4 regions of the Streptomyces sp. QH1-20 genome follow, and region 4 is predicted to be linked to each of the others. Evidence: riboswitches for the same ligand, from Rfam matches in the RefSeq annotation. Region 4 holds a riboswitch; each other region holds the start of a gene.

Region 1 (4,187 bases), 3.0 Mb from region 4:
AGCAGCGAGCCGCCGATCGCGCCGAGCCAGAAGCTGCCGTTGATGATCAGATCCACCCGGCCGCGGTAGGTGGCGGGGATCAGCTCGTCGATGGCGGAGTTGATGGCCGCGTACTCACCGCCGATACCGAAGCCCGTCAGGAAGCGGAAGAGGAAGAACCACCACGTGGAGAAGGAGAACGCCGTCATCGCGGTCGCCGCCAGATAGACGGCGAGCGTGATCATGAAAAGCTTTTTACGGCCGAAGAGATCGGTCAGCCGCCCGAAGAAGAGCGCTCCGACGCAGGCACCAGCCACGTACAGCGCCGCCGCCAGGCCCGTGACCTGCCCCGAGGTGATGGACAGGCCGCTGTCCTTCTCGGACAGACGGCCGGCGATATTGCCGACGACCGTGACCTCCAGCCCGTCCAGGATCCAGACGGTGCCGAGGCCGATCACCACCGTCCAGTGCCACCGGGACCAGGGCAGCCGGTCGAGGCGGGCAGGCACTGAGGTGGTGATCGTCGCATTCGTCACACACCCCGAGTTCCCACCTGAACCTGAAGCATTCGTGGCAAAGGTGTGGTTATCGGGACCGATTATCGGCGTCGTGCGGGACAGGCAGTGGGCGTAGGGCTTCTACGTTCGTACGAGCCTTTCCCCGCCCATGCCCCTTACGAAACGCTCCGCGCCCCTTGCGGCTGCAGGGCCCCTTACGGCTGCAGGCCCCGGCCGCGCAGCCACGACAGCGGGTCGACCGGCGAGCCGCCGCCCGGCCGGGTCTCCAGGTGCAGGTGGGGGCCCGTGACGTTGCCGGTCGCGCCGACCCGGCCGATCACGTCGCCCGCCGAGACCTGGCCGGAGGTGACCACCATCGAGGAGAGGTGGCAGTACCAGATCTGGGTGCCGTCGTTCAGCGTCAGCACGACGCGGTAGCCGTACGCGCCCGCCCACCCCGCGCTGGTGATCGTTCCGCCGTCGACCGCCTTGACCGGGGTGCCGGTCGGGGCGGCGAAGTCCGCGCCGGTGTGGTTCGCGGACCACATGTCGCCGGCCTGGCCGAAGCCCGCGGTCAGCGTGTACGAGCCGACGGGGAGGGAGTAAGAGCCCGAGCTGTGGCCGCTGCCACCGCCCGAGGACTCCGACCCGCCGCCCCCGGGTTCGCTCGAAGATTCGTCAGAAGATTCGTTCGAAGACTTCTCTGCGGCCTTCTCGGCCGCCTTTTCCGCTTCCGCCTTCTTCTTCTCGGCCGCCGCCTCGGCTTCCGCCTTCTCCTTCTCGGCCGCGGCCTGCTCCGCCTTCTCGGCCGCCGCCTTCCGGTGGGCCTCGGCGGCCTTCTTCGCCTCGGCCTCGCGGGCCTCCTCGTCGCCGAGGTTCTGCTGGTGCTCGGCCTGCTGGAGGATGCGGGCGCGTAGCGCCTCGCCGGCGTCGGACGTGCCGCGGGCCGCCTCCTCGGCGGACAGTCCCGCCTGGGTCAGCGGCTGATCGGCACCGGGTGCCTGCGCCGCGGCGGGGCCGGAAGCGGCGTCCTTCTTCTTGTCGTCGTCATCCGCCAGCAGCGCGCCGAAGCCGGGGATGCTCTGGGCCACGTCGGGCACGGATATCGGCGCCGCCGGGCGGTCCTGGGCGGTCGCCATGCCGCCCGCGCCGACCGCCGCGATCACGCCGACGCCGAGGACCGCGCCACTGCGGGCCATCGTGCCGCCGCGCTGCTTGACGACGCGGTGTCTGCCACGGACCGGGGCGACGGACTCCGCGGTGGGGTTCCACACCTCCCCGGGCTCCGCGGCCGGCTCTGCGGCGGCCATGGGGTTCACGGTGGGCTCGACGGCGACGGCGGGCTCGGCCGCGGGCGTCAGAGGAGTCATGTACGCGGGCACGATCGAAGGCTCCGGCGCGTAGGACCCGTACGGCTCGGACGGCTCCGGCTGCTCGTACGACCCGTACGGCCCGTACGACCCGTAGGAACCATCGCCGGGGGCAGGCTTGTTGGACGCCACGAGGGCGACTCCTTTCCTTCCTTCTCGCCTACCGGGTTAGCTGACGGGTTCGGAACAGGAAGGTCTCCTACGGGCCGGAGTACGGCCCGATTCACCCCAAGTTTGGTGGTTCCCCGGTTCCCGGTTGTCGCTGGTGGTGCAGATGGTGCTGTGCCCGCGGGATTCGGCGAAGGCGCACGGTGCCGCCTCTTGCGGCGGCTGTGACGACCGCGCTGCGTTATCGAACGTTAATAGACATGGCTGGCGGATTCCAAGCCGAACGCCCGAACCCACCGGCTTTCGGGGCCTACTTCACAGGACACGCGGGTTTCCCCGGAGGCGAGTTACTGCGCGCTACCGGAACACCACGGAGTTGATCCCTCGTCAGGCCATATCGACGGCCCGCGCCGATTCAAGATCAATTACGGTCGTCGGAGGAACCGGCGGGAGAACCGGCAGCAGATCCGTGCGGGGAAGTGTGCGTCCGCGTGGACGTCACGGTCGCGGTGAGAGTGCCGCGCGCGACGGCCACGGGATGGTGGAAGCCGTCACCGCGCCGGATCGCCAGAAGGGCCATGTCGTCAGCCGTGTGCCCGCCCGAGTGGTGGGCCACGTCCGCGGCGAGGACGTCGAGGAGCGCGTCCGGGCTCCGGAACTGCCTGCCGCGCAACCGGTCCTGCGGGACGTAGAAGACGCCGTCCGCGTCCCGGGCCTCCGTCACCCCGTCGGTGAACAGCAGCAGCGTCGAACCCGCCGGGAACTCCCGCTCCTCCGCCCGGTCCGGCCACCCACCCAGGTCCCCCATGCCGAGCGGCAGCGCGGGCACCTCCGGGTACGTCTCGGCCACCCGCCCGTCCGCGTGCAGCAGCAGCGGGGGCGGGTGGCCGCGGTTCACCAGGCGCAGTGTGTTCGCCCCGGGCGGCACCTCCGCAAGTACCGCGGTGGTGAAGCCCTCGGACTGGTCCAGGTTGGCGCGCCGTCTGCCCTCCCGCCACAACGCGTGCTCCAGCCGGGCCGCGAGCGCCTCGAGCGTGCGCTCCTGCTCGGCGGCCTCCCGGAAGGCGCCGATCACCACCGCGACGGCCTCCACCGCGCCCAGTCCCTTGCCGCGCACGTCGCCGACGATCACGCGCACGCCGTGCGGGGTGTCCTGGACGGCGTAGAGGTCGCCGCCGATCCGGGCGTCGGCCTGGGCCGCCACATAGCGCGCGGCGACGCGCAGCCCGGCGATGCGGGCGGGCGGCGTCGGCAGGACCGCGCGCTGGGCGGCCTCGGCGATGCCGCGCGCGGAGGCGAGCTGCTGGTCGCCGTGGCGCACGATGCGGTTGAGACCGAGGGCGAGGAGGGAGACGGCCGTGACCGTGACGACCTCGGTCGCGGACTCGGCGGTGTCGTGGACGCGGTGGTACACCGCGAGGGTGATGGCCGCGCCCACGGCCGCCAGGGCGGTCGTCACGGTGGCGCGCAGGGACAGCAGGGCCGCCGCGACGAGGGGGGCGGAGCAGAAGAAGGGGGCGTAGGTGAAGCGGGGAGGGGTGAAGTAGTCGAAGGCGGCGCCGCCGACGATCAGGAGGGCCGGGAGCCATCTCGCTGCGCGGCGGGCAACTGTCCAGTGGGACTCCCCGCCGTTCCGCTGCGGCGGGTTCCACGGGGGGTTCGATGCCGGGCCTCGGGCCGGATCGCGGGCCGGGCCGCAGGCCGCCTCACGTGCCGGGTCGCGCGTCGAAGCCGACCCGGGCTCGCCTCGCTTCCCCACCGTGTTCTCTCCTGACGACCGGCCGTCCCGCGCGTATCCCCTCAGCCTCGCGCGTGCCGGAAGGGCAGGCGAGCGGGGATCCGCCGTCGGAGTGGGGCGGGGCCCGGATTCCGGGGGCCGCGGGCGCGTCCACAAACGCCGGACGGGCTGGATGTGGCTGAGCTCAGCCACATCCAGCCCGTCCGGCGTCAAAGACCGTCAGGTCACTCCGTACGCGTCACGCCGCGGACGGGCGACGGCCGCCGCCGCCCGTGCCGCCACCACCGCCGCCGCTGCGACGGCCACGGCCGACCGCGTTGCCCGGGCGGGTGCCGGAGCGGCGGGAGCCCTCCGTGCCGTTGCCGAAGCCACGGAACGGACGGCTGCCGCTGTTGCCCGAGCCGCCCGCGTTGGAGCCGGAGGCGTCCGTGCGGGTGCGGCCGCGGCCACCGCGGCTGCCGCGCGAGCTCGACGACTTGCCGGTGCTCTGCGGCT
Region 2 (4,187 bases), 5.1 Mb from region 4:
CGCCCCCTCGCTCGGCTGGCTGGACGTCAAGACGTCCGGCGGCGTCGAGGTCCCCGACATCGAGACCGCCGTCGACGAGGAGCTGGCCCGCTTCGCCGCCGAGGGGCCGACCCCGGAGGAGATGGAGCGCGCCCAGGCCCAGCTGGAGCGCGAGTGGCTGGACCGGCTCGCCACCGTCAGCGGCCGCGCGGACGAACTGTGCCGCTACGCGGTCCTGTTCGGCGACCCGCAGCTCGCTCTCAGTGCGGTCGACCGGGTCCTGGACATCACCGCCGAGGAGGTGCGGGAGGTCGCCGCGGCCCGGCTGCGTCCCGACAACCGCGCCGTGCTGGTGTACGAGCCGACCGCCCCCGAGGCCGACGAGAACGCAGGAAACGCAACGGAAAGCGAGACGGCCCAGTGAGCGACGCCGCACCCGCGAGCAGCACGCAGACCGCAGGCCCTTCGATGGAGTTCCACCCCCGGCCGCAGCCCGGCGAGGCCACCCCGTGGGCCTTCCCGGCCCCCGAGCGCGGTGAGCTGCCCAACGGCCTCACCGTGCTGCGCTGCCACCGCCCCGGCCAGCAGGTCGTCGCCGTCGAGATCAACCTCGCGGCGCCCCTGGACGCCGAGCCGCAGGGCCTCGACGGCGTCGCCACGATCATGGCGCGTGCCCTGTCCGAGGGCACCGACAAGCACACCGCCGAGGAGTTCACGGCCGAGCTGGAGCGCTGCGGGGCCACCCTCGACGCGCATGCCGACCACCCCGGCGTCCGGGTCTCGCTGGAGGTCCCGGCCTCCCGGCTGTCCAAGGCGCTCGGCCTGCTCGCCGACGCCCTGCGCGCCCCCGCGTTCCCCGAGGGCGAGGTCGAGCGCCTCGTCCGCAACCGGCTGGACGAGATCCCGCACGAGCTGGCCAACCCCGCCCGCCGGGCCGCCGTGGCGCTCTCCAAGGAGCTCTTCCCCGCCGAGTCGCGGATGTCCCGCCCCCGCCAGGGCACCGAGGAGACCGTCGAGCGCATCGACGCCGCCGCCGTCCGCGCCTTCTACGAGGCGCACGTCCGCCCCGCCACGGCGACCGCCGTGGTCGTCGGCGACTTCACCGGCGTCGACCTCGACAAGGCGCTGGCCGAGTCCCTCGGCGCGTGGACCGGCTCCGCCGCCGAACCCCGGCCGGTACCGCCGATCACCGCGGACGACTCCGGGCGCGTCGTGATCGTCGACCGCCCCGGAGCGGTGCAGACCCAGCTCCTCATCGGCCGGATCGGCGGCGACCGGCACGACCGCGTCTGGCCCGCCCAGGTGCTCGGCACGTACTGCCTCGGCGGCACCCTCACCTCCCGCCTGGACCGCGTCCTGCGCGAGGAGAAGGGCTACACCTACGGCGTGCGCTCCTTCGGCCAGGTGCTCCGCTCGGCGCCCGACGGCACCGGCGCCGCGATGCTCGCCATCAGCGGCTCGGTCGACACCGCGTCCACCGGCCCGGCGCTGGCCGACCTGTGGACCGTGCTGCGCACCCTGGCCGCCGAGGGGCTGACCGACGCCGAGCGCGACGTCGCCGTGCAGAACCTCGTGGGCGTCGCCCCGCTCAAGTACGAGACGGCCGCCGCCGTCGCGGGCACGCTCGCCGACCAGGTCGAGCAGCACCTGCCCGACGACTTCCAGGCGCGGCTGTACGAGCGCCTCGCGGAGACGGGCACCGTGGAGGCCACCGCGGCCGTCGTGAGCGCGTTCCCGGCCGACCGCCTCGTGACGGTTCTCGTCGGTGACGCCTCGGAGATCCTGGAGCCGGTCAAGGCGCTGGGCATCGGAGCGGTGACGGTCGTCCAGGGCTGACGGCACGTCGGAGCGATGGCCGGTCACGGCCGGCTCGCTCCGGCAGCGTCCGCATGGCCCGGCCAACTGGTCCGTGGATAAGCGCATAAGGGAGGCACGCGAGACCAACGGGGCTCGCGTGCCTCCCTTATGTCCGTTTTGAAGGAGAGGTTGCATGTCTGGCGTGTGGCGTACGACACAAAACCTCGGTTCTGTTTGTCGATCGAAACGCACCCCGATTAGCGTCAGTCCGGCTGACCGTCAGATGTGAGTCGCATCCGCGGCACCGGTCAGTCATCGCCGAGTCCCCAATGGCGCGAGCCAGGGGAGCCGGGGACCCACAGTCCCTGGGGTGAATCGGGTCCCTTCCCGGAGGGAGCCGTAGGAGACCTTCCTGCTCCGAACCCGTCAGCTAACCCGGTAGGCGAGAAGGAAGGAAAGGAATGGCCACACCCATGGCGTTCATAGGTGCCACTGGCAAGCATCGTCGTCCGAGCCGCGCCGTCCGTGTGAGCGCGAACGTGGCGGGCATCGCCACGCTCACCGCCACCGGTGTGGTCGCCGGCTTCGCCGCTCCGGCGATCGCCGCCACCGACGACGCCCCGCGCGTCCAGGACACCGGCCTCACCCAGGCCGTCGTCATGGGTGACGAGACGGCCGACCGGATCGACGCCCAGGCCGACACCCAGCAGAGCGCCGCCTACGAGGCCGAGGCGCGGCTGAAGGCGGAGGCCGACGCGAAGCAGAAGGCCGCGGACGCCAAGCAGCGCGCGGACGAGGCCAAGCGCAAGGCCGAGGCCGAGCGCGCCGAGAAGGAGCGCGCCGCCCGCGACGAGGAGCGCAAGCGCCTCAACGCCTACGTCTCCCCGATCGACGGCAGTTACGTCTCCACCTCCTACAAGGCCTCCAGCGGCCTGTGGTCCTCCGGCAGCCACACCGGCGTCGACTTCCACGCCGCCGAGGGTTCCACGGTGCAGTCCGTGGGCGCCGGCACGGTCGTCGAGGCCGGCTGGGGCGGTGCGTACGGCAACAACGTCGTCATCAAGCACAACGACGGCACCTACACGCAGTACGGCCACCTCTCCTCGATCAGCGTCAGCGCCGGCCAGGCGGTCACCGCGGGGCAGCAGATCGGCATCTCCGGCTCCACGGGCAACGTCACCGGCCCGCACCTGCACTTCGAGGCCCGTACGGGTGCCGACTACGGCTCCGACATCGACCCCGTCGCCTACCTGCGCGCGCACGGCGTCAGCGTCTGATCGACGCGTCCGGGGCCAAAGCCCCCGCACTCATCGCCAACGCGAAGGCCCCGGCTCCTGCCGGGGCCTTCGCGTTGGGCCCCAACGTGCGTCGACCGGGCGTATCCACCGGCCCGTTGGCCAAAAAATAGCCATGGATTCCCGGCTCCCATCGGAAATCCATGGCTATTGCCATAGAGTCGCCGAACAGTCGTCAATCGGCCGCGTTTCGCGGGGATTAAGGCGGAGGTTCACTGATGCGGGGCCCTACGTGACCGGCAATGGCGAAGCAGCGCGAGAAGGCAGCCGCATTTCCGCGCACGCCGTGTGCGCGGCGATCCGCGACGACATCGTCTCCGGGGTCCACCCGCCCGGCAGCCGGCTCATCGAGGAGTTACTGGCCCGCCGTTACGGCGTCTCCCGGGTGCCGGTGCGCGAGGCCCTGCGCACCCTCGCCTCCGAGGGGTTCGTGACCACCCGCCGGCACGCCGGGGCCTGTGTCGCCGAGCCCAGTGAGCGGGAGGCCGCCGATCTCCTCGACGTCCGCGCCCTGCTGGAGCCGCTCGGCGCCGCACGTGCCGCCCAGCGCCGCACGGAGGCCCATCTGAAGGTGCTGCGCGGACTGGTCAGGCTGGGGCAGGAGCGCGCCCGGGGCGGTCGTACGGCGGAACTGCGCCCTCTGGGCGACTGGTTCGACGAGACCCTCGCCCAGGCCTCCGGCAGCCCCAGCCTCGCCGCCCTGCTCACTCAGCTACGACTCAAGATCGCCTGGGTCTACGCACCGGAGACCCCGCTGCGGCCCGTCGAGGTCTGGGAGGTCCACGGGGCCCTCGTCGACGCCGTCGCCCGGGGCGACGCGGAGCGGGCCCGGGCGCTGGCCGAGGCGCGGGCCGGCCGGCCGCCGGGTGAATACCGGCTGCGGCGGCCGGTGAGCGTGGGGCGGGCCGGGAGAGTGAGAAATCCGAAACAATCCGTAAACACGGTGAGCGCCCGCTCTTAACAAGAATCCGCTATTCAAAGCGCCGTCGAGAGCGAGCGGCGGGTATTTCCGGGTGCGGCCTCGGATCCCGTGCGCCCGCGCAAAACAAACGGGTCCGCACCGGCAAAAGAGCGGGGCCGCGACGGCCTCGATCGGCCGCCGCGGCCCCGCCGGGC
Region 3 (4,187 bases), 2.5 Mb from region 4:
GTACGAGCACCGTGCCGAGCGCCTTGAGCCTGGTCGCGGTGGGCAACCGTTCCGCCGCCACGTCGCCTCCCCGTGGTCTCTGAACGAACGTACGTCCTCGGCCACGGTACGGGACCGTGGCCGAGGACGTAGTGAGGCTGCCGTCTGTCCCGGGAGGGTTTTCGGCCGGGAGCGTTCAGCGCCCGTTCGGAGCCCTGGTGCCGGGGGGAGCCGGCCGGGTGTCAGCCGGGTGTCAGCCCTTGAAGCGCGGGAAGGCGCTGCGGCCGGCGTAGACCGCGGCGTCGTCGAGGATCTCCTCGATGCGCAGCAGCTGGTTGTACTTGGCGACGCGCTCGGAGCGGGCCGGGGCGCCGGTCTTGATCTGGCCGCAGTTGGTGGCGACGGCCAGGTCGGCGATGGTGACGTCCTCGGTCTCGCCGGAGCGGTGGGACATCATGCACTTGAAGCCGTTGCGCTGGGCGAGCTCGACGGCGTCGAGGGTCTCGGTCAGCGAACCGATCTGGTTGACCTTGACCAGCAGGGCGTTGGCGGCGCCCTCCTCGATGCCGCGGCCGAGGCGCTCGGGGTTGGTGACGAACAGGTCGTCACCGACGATCTGGACCTTGTCGCCGAGACGCTCGGTGAGGGTCTTCCAACCGTCCCAGTCGTCCTCGAACAGCGGGTCCTCGATGGAGACCAGCGGGTACGCGGCGACGAGCTCCGCGTAGTAGTCCGTCATCTCGGCGGCCGAGCGGGACTTGCCCTCGAACTCGTACGAGCCGTCCTTGAAGAACTCGGACGCGGCGACGTCGAGCGCGAGCGCGACGTCCTGGCCGGGGGTGTAACCGGCCTCCTTGATGGCCTCGAGGATGAGGTCGAGGGCTTCGCGGTTGGAGCCGAGGTTCGGGGCGAAGCCGCCCTCGTCGCCGAGGCCGGTGGACAGGCCCTTGCGCTTCAGGACGGCCTTGAGGGTGTGGTAGACCTCGGTGCCCCAGCGCAGCGCCTCGGAGAAGGACTCCGCGCCGATCGGCGCGATCATGAACTCCTGGATGTCCACGTTGGAGTCGGCGTGCGACCCACCGTTGAGGATGTTCATCATCGGAACGGGCAGCAGGTGCGCGTTCGGGCCGCCGAGGTAGCGGAAGAGCGGCAGGTCGGACGCCTCGGAGGCGGCGTGCGCGACGGCGAGGGAGACGCCGAGGATGGCGTTGGCGCCGAGCGAGCCCTTGTTGTCGGTGGCGTCCAGGTCGAACATGGCCTGGTCGATCAGGCGCTGCTCGGTGGCGTCGTAGCCGACGAGCTCCGGGCCGATCTGCTCGATGACGGCGAGGACGGCCTTCTCGACACCCTTGCCGAGGTAGCGGTTCTTGTCACCGTCACGGAGCTCGATGGCCTCGAAGGCGCCGGTGGAGGCGCCGGACGGCACGGCCGCACGGCCCGTGGAGCCGTCGTCGAGGCCGACCTCGACCTCGACCGTGGGGTTGCCTCGCGAGTCGAGGATCTCGCGAGCTACGACGACGTCGATAGACGGCACGTGCGTCTCCTTCGTGTGTGTCTGAAGTTCTGCCCCCGAGCCTAACGGGCTCCGGGGGTTCCCCCCGCCGGTGGACCACCTGGCGAGCCGAAAAACCGCACAAATGCCGAGATCATCGGACGAACAGCCGATGTGTTCGCCGAGCGGAGAATCCGGACACGGGGCAACGCCCGGGTCCAAAAACGGCGGAGCCCCGCTCCGGCGCGCCCCGGGGGGAAGGCGCGTCGGAGCGGGGCGGTCCGCTGTGAACACCGGTGGCACGGCGGAGGCCGGCCCGCCGGATCAGCTGAGGTGCAGCTGCTGGCCCACGAAGATCAGGTCGGCGTTCTCGACGACGTCCTTGTTGAGCTCGTGCAGCTTCTGCCAGCCGCCCTTGACCTTCTTGGCCTCGGCGATCTTGGCGAGGGTGTCGCCGGCCTTGACCTCGTACTCGCCGTCGCCCTTCTTGAAGGACTTCGGGGTGGCCTTCGGGGCCGGGGCCGGAGCGTCGTCCTCGTCCTCGGACTGGAGCTGCGGGGCGGCGGCCTTCGGGGCGGCCTGCTGCTTCGGGGCCTGACGCTCGCTGCGGTCCGCGTGCGACTTGGTGGAGGTGCCGCGCGAGGAGGAGGAGGAGGAGGAGGAGCCGGAGGTGTCGACGTCGGCCTTGGCGCCACCGGCGCTCAGACCGGGCACCGCGCAGCCCCAGGCACCCGGGCCCTGCATGGCGAGCAGCTTCTCGGCGACGGCGATCTGCTGGCCCTTGGTGGCGTGGTCGGCGCGGTCGGCGTAGGCCTGGCCGCCGGCGGCGTTCCAGGAGGACTGCGAGAACTGCAGACCGCCGTAGTAGCCGTTGCCGGTGTTGATGGACCAGTTGCCACCGGACTCGCACTGCGCGACGGCGTCCCAGGTGTCGACGGAGGCGGCGCTGGCGGAGGTCGCGGCCATCAGGGGCGCGGCGACGGCGACACCGGCGACGCCGGCGAGCGTGACGATACGAACGGCCTTGGACGGACGACGGTGCTTGCCCTTGGACATGAGTCGGTTTCCTCACCGACGCCTACGAGGTGAGCTGTCGGGTTCGGGCTGTGAGTTGCCCGGCCTGGTGTGCGGTGCACACTCGGCTTCACCCCAAGCCGTCCCGCCCCTGTCGATCATGTGATCGGCTGGACCGTTCCGGCGCCTACCTTGGTTCCCCCGCTCCTGCCTACGGCGCTTTCGCGACGACCCCTCCGGCCGCCGGCAGGATTCGGCGTGGCGACCGTGGTGCTCGCGGTGGCGAGCGGTGACGACGTTAGACACAGCTGGCGTACGGGTTCAAACCCCTGATTCCAGCCACAGTTGCCTCTTGTTACCCGCGGGAACACCTTGTTTCCGCAGGTGAGAGACCATGAACAAACTCCGGATGACTGCCGTCCGACCAGAAGTCAACGAGACCCATGTCTCACTTTCGACTGGAACGGACATTCCCCGCGAAGTCTGCTCTATTTACCGGCTTTTTTCTTGACCTCAAGCTTCTGACCAGGCTGGATCAGGTCCGGATCGTCCCCTACCACCTTCTTGTTGTCCTGGTAGAGGGAGGACCAGCCGCCCTCGACGGAGTGCTGCTCCGCAATGGCTGACAGATTGTCACCAGGGCGCACCGTGTAGTCGCCGGCGCCCGGTTGGTCCGTGCGTGCGCCCCCGTCCCGCGAGGCGCGGCCGTCGTCCGAACGCGGCGTCCCGGCGTGGTCCTTGTCCGTGCCCGTGCCGTCCGTGCCGTCGGGCGTCGGCGTGCCGGAGGAGCCCGTGTCCGTGCCGGGCGTGCCCGAGGGGGCGCCGGGCGTGGTCGAGGGGATCTCGGTGGGGTCGTCCGTGGAGGGCTTGCGGTGCTTGCCGCCCTCCGACGAACCGTCCGTGGGCTGAGTGGACTCGCCGGGCACCGGCTCGGTGGGCTTGCCGGACGGCTCGTCGGTCCCCGTGGGAGCGGACGGCGAGGAAGAGGAGTCGGGAGAGGACGGAGACGGCGAGGAGGAGGGCGAGGACGGCTTCTCGGAGGGAGAGGGCTTCCCGGAGGAGTCGGGCTTCTCGGAGGAGTCGGGAGAGGGGGTCGACGGCGTCGAAGGGGTGTCGCGCGTCGGCGCGGGCTTGGCGGGCGCCTCCGGCTCGGGGGTGTGCGTACTGCCCGGGTTGACCTCCGGCGCCTTGCCGCCCTTCGCGAGCCCCGAGGACACCGCGCAGCTCGGCCAGGCGTCCGGGCCCCGGCCGGCGAGGATCCGCTCGGCCACGGCGATCTGCTGCGAGCGGCTGGCGAGGTCGGGGCGCGGTGCGTAGTCCGTGCCGCCGTTCTGCTGCCACATCTCCTGCGTCATCTGCAGTCCGCCGAAGAAGCCGTTGCCGGAGTTGGAGCTCCAGACACCTCCGCTCTCGCACCGGGCGACCTTGTCCCACGTCTCGGCCTCGGCGGCGTTCGCGCCGGTGGCGGCGAGCAGCGGCATGGCGAGGGACGCGCCCGTCACCCCCGCCGCGACCACGATCGCCGGTACCTGACGGGGTCTGCGGTGTCTACCGTTGCCGGAGCGCATGCGTTGGCCTCTCGTTGGCGGCTCAGTTGATGGTGGTCGAACATAGCGACGGACCACGGGAGTCACAAGCCGGTGTAGCGGAGGTCACGCGAAGGTCACGTGAGTTGACGTATGGTCATCTGATACGCGCAGTG
Region 4 (4,187 bases):
GCGATCGAGCTGATCCACGTCACGAGCGTCCCGGGCTTCGAGCCGGCCGCCCAGTCCGTCGGCGTCATCGGCGACGACGGCTTCTCCCTCGCCTACGCCAAGGGCGGCGCGGTGCTGTGGCTGACCGTCGACCGAGGCACGCTGACCGAGGCGAACTGCGCGGAGGGCTCCGTCTTCGGTACGGGCGGCGGAGAGGTGACCTGCGAGCGGGAGGGCCGCACGTGGTACCGCTCCACGGCGGGCTCTCATGAGTACGCCCTGGCCCGGGACGGTTACGTGGTCCGGCTCAGTGCGGCCCGCGACGCGGTGAGCCGCGACGTCCTGCGCGGCGCCGCCGAGGCCGCCCACCCGGCGAACGACCAGGAACTGGACGCGGTGCTCCCGCCGCTGCGCGAGCGGGGCGGCGTGCAGCCGGACGAGCGGGGCGACATCTTCCCGGGCCGCGAGGTGCCCGACAGCCGCCCGCCCGCCGGTGCGGGCGGCTGAGGCGCCCGGCACGGCAGTGGCCCGGACCCGTCGGTCTCCGACGGGTCCGGGCCATCCGTATGTCCGCCCCGGGAAGCCGCGCTACCGCTGCGGCGTGAACCTCACGGGCAGGGTGAGCAGCCCGCGCAGCGCCATGCTGGGACGCCAGGTGAGAGCGGCGGGGTCGATGTCGAAGGCGAGGTCCGGGCAGCGCTCCAGCAGGGCCTTGAGGGCGATGGCCGCCTCCATCCGGGCGAGCGGGGCACCGATGCAGTGGTGGATACCGTGGCCGAAGGCCAGGTGCCCACGGGACTCGCGGCGGATGTCGAAGCGGTCGGGCTCGGGGAAGTGCCGGGGATCGCGGGCCGCCGCGGCGAGCACGACGATCACCGGTTCCCTGGCGGGGATGGTGGTGCCGCCGATCTCCACCGGCTCGGCGGTGTAGCGGAAGGCGCACCGCTCCACCGGGCAGTCGTAGCGGAGCATCTCCTCGATCGCGCCGTCGAGCAGGGACCAGTCGGCGCGCAGCGCCGCCAGCTGGTCGGGGTGGCGCAGCAGCTCGTGGACGCCGCTGGAGATGAGGTTGACGGTGGTCTCGTGGCCGGCGACGAGCAGAACGAAGGCCATGCCCAGCAGTTCGTCGGACGAGAGCCGGTCGCCGTCGTCGTCCGTGGCGGTGGTCAGGGCGCTGAGGAGATCGTCGCCGGGGTCCTGCCGCTTGGCCTCGATGAGCGACACGAAGTACGCGGTCATCGCCTGGGCGGCGGCACCGGCGGCCTCCGGGCTGCTGGGGAGGACGACCTCGTTGGACCACTCGCGGAAGGCGGCGCGGTCACCGACGGGCACCCCGAGCAGTTCGCAGATGACCGTCAGCGGCAGCGGCAGCGCGAAGGAGTCCACGAGGTCGGCGCGGCCGAGCGGCAGCATCGCGTCCAGGAGTTCGCCGGTCCACCGCGCGATGCGGGGGCGCAGCTCCTCGATGCGGCGCGGGGTGAATTCCTTGGCGACGAACTTGCGCAGACGCGTGTGGTGCGGCGGGTCGACCTGGAGCATGTTCAGCCCGATCGCGTAGCCGCCGTCGTCCTCCCAGTCCGGCGAGTAGCGGATGTCGTTGCGCAGCCGGGGGTCCGTCAGGGCGGCCCGGGCCTCGTCGTTGCCGACGATCAGCCAGGACTCGCGTCCGTCGGGGGTCCGCACCCGATGGACGGGACCCCGCTCCCGCAGGCTCGCGTAGAGCGGATACGGGTCCTTGGTGAAGTCCGTGCCGGCGGGTGTGAGGTCCTCGAGGGTTGGCGTGGACACAGGCGTTCCCTTCGTCGTCCGGGGCATGACCGGAGATCAAGCGGGGGCTGTTCCCCACTTAATGGGTCGACCGTAGCATCAAGTGGGGAGCTGTCCACGCTTCGGGGGTGAGTGAAGGATCCGTGGTCGCCACAGTCGAACGCGAGGGCCCCGGCCGCTCACCACCCGTCAGTCCGCCCTGGCCGCGGATAATGCGGAGGCTGTCATTCAGTCATCGGGCGGGGCGGCCCCACGGAACCGGCGGGCGTGCGCGTGGGACCGCCCTCCCGGTGCCCGGCGGGTATCGGCCGCGACCGCCGGTAACTCCCTTGATATCCAGCCGCTTTCAGGCGTCGATCGACGCCGATTTCCGCTGTACGGGGGCTGTTGACAGGGGTTCGGGCGGGGTGAAATCAGCCCCCGGTTCCTTGGGGCGACGCGAAGTGAACAAGTTCACAGAAGGCCGTTTGGGCTCTGATTTTCAGCTGTTGATGATGCAGGATCTCTGCTCGAACACAAGAACCCGTCACAGAGGCGGGCGACCCGGGCGGACGCCGAGTCCTGCCGCCGTCCGGGTGCAGATACAGATCAAGGATCGGCAGGAGCGGGAGACCCAAGCACGACGAACCACGATGGCAGTGGTTCTTGGGGTGAAGCCACGTATGTGGCCGGGCAACTTTGTCAGCCCGAACCCGACAGGTCACCTTTCGTAGGCGGATGACGAAGGGCTTTGGCATGTCTGCGTTCCCTGGCATACCTGCACTGCTTTCCCGGGCCGGAACCGCATCGGTTCTGACCGCAGCCACCGTCACCGCGTCGATGCTGATCCCGACACTGGCAACCGACGCACAGGCGGCGACTCCGGGAACGAAGGCGCTGCAGATCGCGGCCTCGAAGAAGGGGTCGCCGTATCAGTACGGCGCCACCGGTCCGAACCGTTTCGACTGCTCGGGCCTGACGCTGTACGCCTTCAAGAAGGCGGGCAAGGCACTGCCGCGCACCGCGGCTTCGCAGTACAACAAGACCAGGCATCTTTCGGCCGGCTCGCGTCAGCCGGGCGACCTGGTGTTCTTCCACTCGGGCAGCAACGTCTACCACGTGGGGATCTACGCCGGGAAGAATCAGATCTGGCACTCTCCGAAGCCGGGCAAGTCCGTGCGGCTGGAGAAGATCTGGACGAACAGTGTCTGGTACGGCCGCGTCAAGTAGCCCTTGAGGCTGTTCAAAAGCCCGCCCGGACGCTCTTGTGGGGGCACAGTCCGGGCGGGCTGACGGCTGCGGAGGCACCGCTGCGCGCAGCACGCTACCAGCCGAATCCGAAACACCCGGGTGCCGTCACCCCATTGGTCGCCCCGGAAGTGCGCCACGCGTGCGTGCGCAATTACCTGCCCGCTCTCCCGGGCGGGTCGGTGGCCGTTTGCCGCCTGCCTTTCGATGGCGCCGCTCATGATCCGGCTGGCTCAAATGAGTGAATGTCCGGAACTTCTTAAATCGACCGGAGTTACTCAGGTCGCTTCCTTGTGAGGGGCGCTAATCGATCGAAAGGCATGGACGTGCTCAAGAAGGTACTCGCCACGACCGCGATGACGGTTTCCGCGGTCGGCGCCATCACCGCTCCCGCGATGGCGATCGGCAACGACAACGGTGACGTCGCCAATGGCAACGCCGCGAAGACCGGTTACGGCAACACCAAGACCGGCGGCGAGCAAAGCCCGCAGATGAGCCTGATCCAGGGCACGCTCAACAAGCCGTGCCTGGGTATCGGCAAGATCGGTGTCCAGTCCCTCATCGCGCTGCTCAACATCGGTATCCAGGACATCCCGATCCTCACCTCGCAGCAGCAGCAGCAGTGCACCGACAACTCCACGATCAGCGACGGGGACGACCAGCTGTCGCACATCCTGGACGAGATCCCGATCCTGTCGGGCAACGGTTCCGGGAACAGCGCGCACGACGGGCACTGACGGCCCAGAGCCTTTGGTGTTCATCCCCCTGCTCCGGGTACGCGGGATCCGGAGCAGGGGGATTCCCGTGTGCCGAGGCAATTGATCACCTTGTCCAACGGGCGGATTATCGCGGGTACTCCGGGCGACGTCGCGGATCGGCCCGGAAGGGGATCACTCCGGATTCACCTTTTGTTGATGTACTGTCAACTCTGCGCTTTTATGGTCCGGGAGACCAGGCCTCGCCGCCGGTCGGTGACGAGGCACCCCCCAACTCCCCTGGAGTGACCGTGGAACGTCGCACCTTCCTGCGCGCGGCCGTCGTCGGCACCTCGGCCGCCGCGCTCGGCGGCTCACTGTGGAGCGCCGCCTACGCGAGCCCGGCCCAGCCGGGCGCCGGCCCCTACGGACCGCTCGGCGCCGCCGACGGCAACGGCCTCCGGCTGCCGAAGGGCTTCACCGCCCGGGTCGTCGCCCGGTCCGGACAGCGGGTCCCCG

What was found. A riboswitch is a leader RNA that binds a small molecule or an ion and turns the genes downstream of it on or off. The one in region 4 is predicted to bind cyclic di-AMP.
Positions count from the first base shown of each region.
Region 1: linked by a shared signal. The riboswitch ahead of AB8O64_RS17055 (M23 family metallopeptidase) and the one ahead of AB8O64_RS03855 (C40 family peptidase) in region 4 are both predicted to bind cyclic di-AMP.
Region 2: linked by a shared signal. The riboswitch ahead of AB8O64_RS26915 (peptidoglycan DD-metalloendopeptidase family protein) and the one ahead of AB8O64_RS03855 (C40 family peptidase) in region 4 are both predicted to bind cyclic di-AMP.
Region 3: linked by a shared signal. The riboswitch ahead of AB8O64_RS14870 (transglycosylase family protein) and the one ahead of AB8O64_RS03855 (C40 family peptidase) in region 4 are both predicted to bind cyclic di-AMP.

Region 1 covers NZ_CP166299.1:3,814,740-3,818,926, forward strand. Annotated here, with positions in the region: gene AB8O64_RS17050 (MFS transporter) at 1-515, opposite strand, end outside; gene AB8O64_RS17055 (M23 family metallopeptidase) at 692-1,978, opposite strand; cyclic di-AMP (ydaO/yuaA leader) riboswitch at 1,989-2,157, opposite strand; gene AB8O64_RS17060 (PP2C family protein-serine/threonine phosphatase) at 2,376-3,527, opposite strand; gene AB8O64_RS17065 (DEAD/DEAH box helicase) at 3,931-4,187, opposite strand, start outside.
Region 2 covers NZ_CP166299.1:5,931,261-5,935,447, forward strand. Annotated here, with positions in the region: gene AB8O64_RS26905 (pitrilysin family protein) at 1-403, shown strand, start outside; gene AB8O64_RS26910 (M16 family metallopeptidase) at 448-1,815, shown strand; cyclic di-AMP (ydaO/yuaA leader) riboswitch at 2,083-2,236, shown strand; gene AB8O64_RS26915 (peptidoglycan DD-metalloendopeptidase family protein) at 2,250-3,053, shown strand; gene AB8O64_RS26920 (GntR family transcriptional regulator) at 3,304-4,032, shown strand.
Region 3 covers NZ_CP166299.1:3,315,200-3,319,386, forward strand. Annotated here, with positions in the region: gene AB8O64_RS14860 (septum formation initiator family protein) at 1-61, opposite strand, end outside; gene eno (phosphopyruvate hydratase) at 233-1,513, opposite strand; gene AB8O64_RS14870 (transglycosylase family protein) at 1,796-2,527, opposite strand; cyclic di-AMP (ydaO/yuaA leader) riboswitch at 2,532-2,714, opposite strand; gene AB8O64_RS14875 (transglycosylase family protein) at 2,974-4,053, opposite strand; gene AB8O64_RS14880 (cytochrome P450) at 4,169-4,187, opposite strand, start outside.
Region 4 covers NZ_CP166299.1:815,946-820,132, reverse strand. Annotated here, with positions in the region: gene AB8O64_RS03865 (hypothetical protein) at 1-486, shown strand, start outside; gene AB8O64_RS03860 (cytochrome P450) at 568-1,767, opposite strand; cyclic di-AMP (ydaO/yuaA leader) riboswitch at 2,302-2,478, shown strand; gene AB8O64_RS03855 (C40 family peptidase) at 2,482-2,955, shown strand; gene AB8O64_RS03850 (rodlin) at 3,300-3,710, shown strand; gene AB8O64_RS03845 (alkaline phosphatase PhoX) at 3,980-4,187, shown strand, end outside.